Regions from separate parts of the Microcella sp. genome, predicted to be linked through region 2. Evidence: predicted binding sites of a transcription regulator. Region 2 holds the regulator's gene; the other holds the start of a gene.

Region 1 (2,400 bases), on a different contig from region 2:
TCGAGACGCTCGTCGTGCGCGAGGCCGATCGAGCTCTGACCGACCGGCTCGACGGGGTTCGGCTGCTCGCGAGCTCGCTCGATGACGCGACTGCGCCCGACGTCGACACCACTCGCGACGCCGAGCTCGCCCGCGACCTGAGCGAGCTGCGGCTCGTGAAAGACGACTTCGAGATCGCCGAGCTGCGCCGCGCCGTCGAGGCCACCCACCGCGGGTTCGACGACATCATCGCCGACCTGCCCGCCATCACGGCGCACCCTCGCGGCGAGCGCCTCGTCGAGGGCACGTTCAACCGGCGAGCGCGGGCCGAGGGCAACACAGTCGGCTACGACACGATCGCGGCGAGCGGCCCGCACGCGTGCATCCTGCACTGGACCCGCAACGACGGCCCCGTCGTGCCCGGCGACCTCGTGCTCATCGACGCCGGAGTCGAGCTCGACAGTTACTACACCGCCGACATCACGCGCACGCTGCCCGTGTCCGGGGTCTTCACCGACGTGCAGCGTCGGGTGTACGAAGCCGTTCGCGAGGCGGCTGACGCGGCGTTCGCGGTGGTTCGGCCGGGCATCCGTTTCAAGGAGGTTCACGCGGCCGCGATGCAGGTGATCGCGACGAAGACGGCCGAATGGGGCTTGCTGCCGGTCAGCGCTGACGAGAGTCTCGCGCCCGACGCCGGATACCACCGCCGCTACATGGTGCACGGAACCTCGCACCACCTCGGACTCGACGTGCACGACTGCGGGCAGGCGCGGCGCGAGTTCTACGCCGACGGACTCGTCGAAGCCGGCATGGTCTTCACGATCGAGCCGGGGCTGTATTTTCAGCCGGACGACCTGACCGTTCCGGCGGAGTACCGCGGCATCGGCGTGCGCATCGAAGACAACATTCTCGTGACCGCTGAGGGTGCGGAGAACCTGTCGGCGGGCATTCCGCGCACGGCTGATGAGGTCGAAGGGTGGATGCGGTCGAGCTAGCGCCCGCCCGAGGGCGCCCGGGGTTGCCGGGGTTGCCGCGGGCCTGATTCACCCGACGTGGGCCGTTTCGCCGCCTCCACGCTGCCCATCCTGCTCCACCCCGTCACCCGCCCACCTCCGCAGCGTGACCCGTCACCTGGCCACCCCGCAGCGCCGCCCGTCACCCGGCCAGGCCCTCAGCGCCGCCCCACCACCTCCCCGCCCCTCCTCCACAACCTCGGCTTCTCAGCACTTATCCCAAGATTTCCTCAGCCTCTTGATCGAACATACGTTCGATGGAATCATCGAGGTATGTCATCATCCAGCCCGCTTGAGCACCTCGCCAGTGTCGTGGCCGAGCTCGAGCGCGCGCCGATCGTCGCGAGCGATCTTCGAGTGCTCGATGACGACGACCTGCTGTCGTTGACCGACCTGGGGGCGCTCGCGCGCCGCCTTGTCGATGCCCGCACGGCCCTCATCGCCGGCGAGCTCGCCCGCCGCTCGCACCCCGAGCTCGCCCACGACGGACTCGCGCAGCGCCTCGGGCACCGCACGGTCGAAGAGCTCGTGCGCGTGACGACCGGTGAATCCCGTCGCGACGCTGTGACCGCGGTGAACGCCGGCCGACTGCTCGTCGCCTTCGAGAACGCGACCGATTCCTCTGACGAGTCGGGCGAAGCCTCGGCCGACGGCGTGGGCGTGGGCGTGGGCGTGGGCGGCACGGTGCCGCCAGCGCCCACCTACCTCGAGCCGGCGATCACGGCGGTGCGCGCGGGGGCCATGAGTGCGGCCGCTCTCGACGCCGTTCGCTCGGCGCTCGGCGAGCCGACCGATCGCATCTCGGCCGACGACCTGCTCGTCGTGTGCACGCAGCTCGTCGAGTCGTCAGCGCTGCTCGATGTCGACCGCCTGCACCGACTCGCGCGCTCCCTGCGCGAGAACCTCGACGTCGAGGTCATCGCCGACCGCGAGCGCGAGCAGCGCGAGGCGCGCTCGTTCCGCCTGTTCATGCAGCCCGACGGCATGACCCGGGCAACCTGGGTGCTCGACCCCGAGTCAGCCGCCCAGGTGCGCGAACTCGTCGACCGGGCGATCTCGCCGAATCGTCGCACCGTGCAGTTCACCGACCCCGCAGAGATCGAGAAGGCTGCACGCATCGCCAACGATGACCGCACCCCTGAGCAATACGCCTCAGATGCGCTCCTGCACCTCCTCATCGCAGGGGCCGATATCGACTCGAGCATGATGATCGGCACCGGTGGCCCGAGCGTGCGGGTGCTCGTCACCGCTCGCGACCTGACCCAAGGCCACGGTTCGGGGTCTCTCGAGCCCGCAGTCGGGCAGCCCCACGGCACAGTAGTTGCGCTTCCGACCGTGCAGCGCCTGCTTTGCGGCGGCACCCAGACGCCGATTCTCATCAGCTCGACCGGGCAGCCGCTCGATGTGG
Region 2 (2,400 bases):
CGTGCGACCGCTGCCAAGACATGCGCGATGACCTCGTCAGGAACAGGATGCGTGTTCTCGTTGACGTTGAGCGCGATGCGCACCGTCTTCTGGGGTGCGCCGTACGGGGTCAAGCCCCGCAGATCGTCACGGATCGGCAGATCGTCGAGGGTCGTCACCCGCTCATCGTAGCCGCGGGCATCGGGCACCTCTCACGAGGCAGTCCCGCGTGCGCAGGGAGTCAGAGGAGGCGCTCAGTCGACGTAGCGTTCAGGAACGACGAGCTGCTGGCCGGGCACGACCGACGCGCTCTCGAGCGCGTTGATCGACATGAGGTCGGCGACGACATCGGCCGTGGAGGAGTCGGGAGCGATCGTCGCTGCGAGCGACCACAGTGATTGGCCGGCTTCGACCGTCACGGTCGTGACCGCCGCGCTGTCACCGCTGGTCGAGGTGGCCGTCGCTCCCCCGCCGTTGAGTGACATGCTCACCAGCGCGATCACGAGCGGCAGCGAGACGAGCACCGCGATCACGGCCCGGCCGCGACGCGTCAGACGCAGACGCGTGCGAGGCACGAGACCGACCGAGGGCATCGTCGATGCGAAGCGGTGGTCGTAGATGACTGCGCTCATGGTGTCGCCCTTCGGTCGATGCTGCTGCGGTGTTTCGATGGTGCTGTGCTGCGTGGTACAGGTCCCCCGGCAGGGGGCTGCCGGGGGATGCACCGCTTCTCGGCCGGGAGAGGCGATGCGAACCTGTGTTCCGAACATACCTTCGATCGAACACAGTTTCAAGCCCTCGCCCCACTTTCGTGACCAATCGTGCGACACACTCGAACAGATGTTTGATATGAGCCGTTCGACTGGATAGAGTTTCGAGGGTTCGAGAGCATTCCACTCGACACCACCGACATTCGCGAGGACCACCGACAGTCGACAGAACGCATCTGTCAGGACGGAGCCGACATGGCCGACGAGCTGCACGACGACCTTCGTGATCTCGACACCGGCGCCTCGCCGAGCGCTCCGTCGACCCGCCGTCGTACGACGCTGAGCGACAAGCAGCGCGAGATTCTCTCGGTCATTCAGGCCTCTGTCGCTCGACGCGGCTACCCGCCGAGCATGCGGGAGATCGCCGAGGCGGTCGGTCTCGCCTCGCTTTCGAGCGTCTCGCACCAGCTGGGGCAGCTCGAACTGAGCGGCTACCTGAGGCGCGACCCCAACCGGCCTCGCGCCCTCGAGGTGCTCATCGACCTCGAACCCGACCCCTCGCACGCGGTCGACTCTGACGCCCTTCCTGGCCCGTCAGTGGGCGATGCTGCGATGGTGCCGCTCGTGGGGCGCATCGCCGCAGGTATTCCGATCACTGCCGACCAGATGGTCGAAGAAGTGGTTCCGCTGCCGCGGCAGCTCGTCGGCAAGGGCGAGCTCTTCATGCTCACCGTCGTCGGCGACTCGATGATCGACGCAGCGATCTGCGACGGCGACTGGGTCGTCGTGCGTCAGCAGAGCACTGCCGAGAATGGCGAGATCGTCGCGGCCATGCTCGACAACGAGGCGACCGTCAAGGTGTTCAAGCAGCGCGACGGGCACACCTGGCTGCTGCCGCAGAACTCGGCCTACGAGCCGATCCTCGGTGACCATGCGACGGTGCTGGGCAAGGTCGTCGCGGTACTGCGCTCGGTCTAGTCCGACGAGCGCTCCGCGAGCATCCGGCTAGCCCGCCGGCTGCACCGTGTACTGCTCGACCAGCGTGGCGATCTCGGGGGTCGCGAACGCGTGCACGCGCGTGCCCGACTCCACGTAGTCGGTCGCGATGATGCGCCCGCGCTCGTGCAGCAGCGAGACGAGATCGCCTCGCTCGTAGGGCACGACCACGGTCAGCTCGATCTCGGGATTCGGCAGCAGGGCAGCGATGCGCGCCTGCAGCTCGTCGATGCCCTCGCCGGTCTTGGCCGAGACGAACACCGCATCAGGCACGAGGCCACGCAGAAGCAGCCGGGCGTCGTCGTCGAGCAGGTCGCTCTTGTTGATGGCGACCAGCTCGGGCAGTTCGCGTGCACCGACCTCGCCGATGACGTCGCGCACGGTCGCGAGCTGAGAGGCAGGGTCGGGGTGGGCTCCGTCGATGACGTGCAGCACGACGTCGGCCTCGGCAACCTCTTCGAGTGTCGACCGGAAGGCCTCGACGAGCTGATGCGGCAGGTTGCGCACGAATCCGACCGTGTCGGCGATCGTGTACGGACGGCCGTCGGGCGTCGTCGACTTGCGCACTGTCGGGTCGAGCGTCGCGAACAACGCGTTCTCGACGAGCACACCCGCACGCGTGATGCGGTTCAGCAGACTCGACTTGCCTGCGTTGGTGTAGCCAGCGATCGCGACGCTCGGCACCGAGTAGCGGTCGCGGTTCGCCCGCTTCGCG

What was found. Region 2 encodes LexA, which represses DNA repair genes until DNA is damaged. Its sites were predicted from a motif close to TCGAACANNTGTTCGA; they were not measured.
Region 1: KL788_RS12690 (DUF222 domain-containing protein) is a predicted target of LexA. The motif match lies at 1,235-1,250, and genes of this name have one in related genera.

What each region holds. Positions count from the first base shown of each region.
Region 1 is NZ_JAHHDS010000003.1:2,260,629-2,263,028, reverse strand. It holds gene KL788_RS12695 (aminopeptidase P family protein) at 1-974, shown strand, start outside; gene KL788_RS12690 (DUF222 domain-containing protein) at 1,266-2,400, shown strand, end outside.
Region 2 is NZ_JAHHDS010000002.1:69,903-72,302, forward strand. It holds gene KL788_RS00955 (histidinol-phosphate transaminase) at 1-158, opposite strand, end outside; gene KL788_RS00960 (LysM peptidoglycan-binding domain-containing protein) at 234-611, opposite strand; gene lexA (transcriptional repressor LexA) at 945-1,667, shown strand; gene hflX (GTPase HflX) at 1,695-2,400, opposite strand, start outside.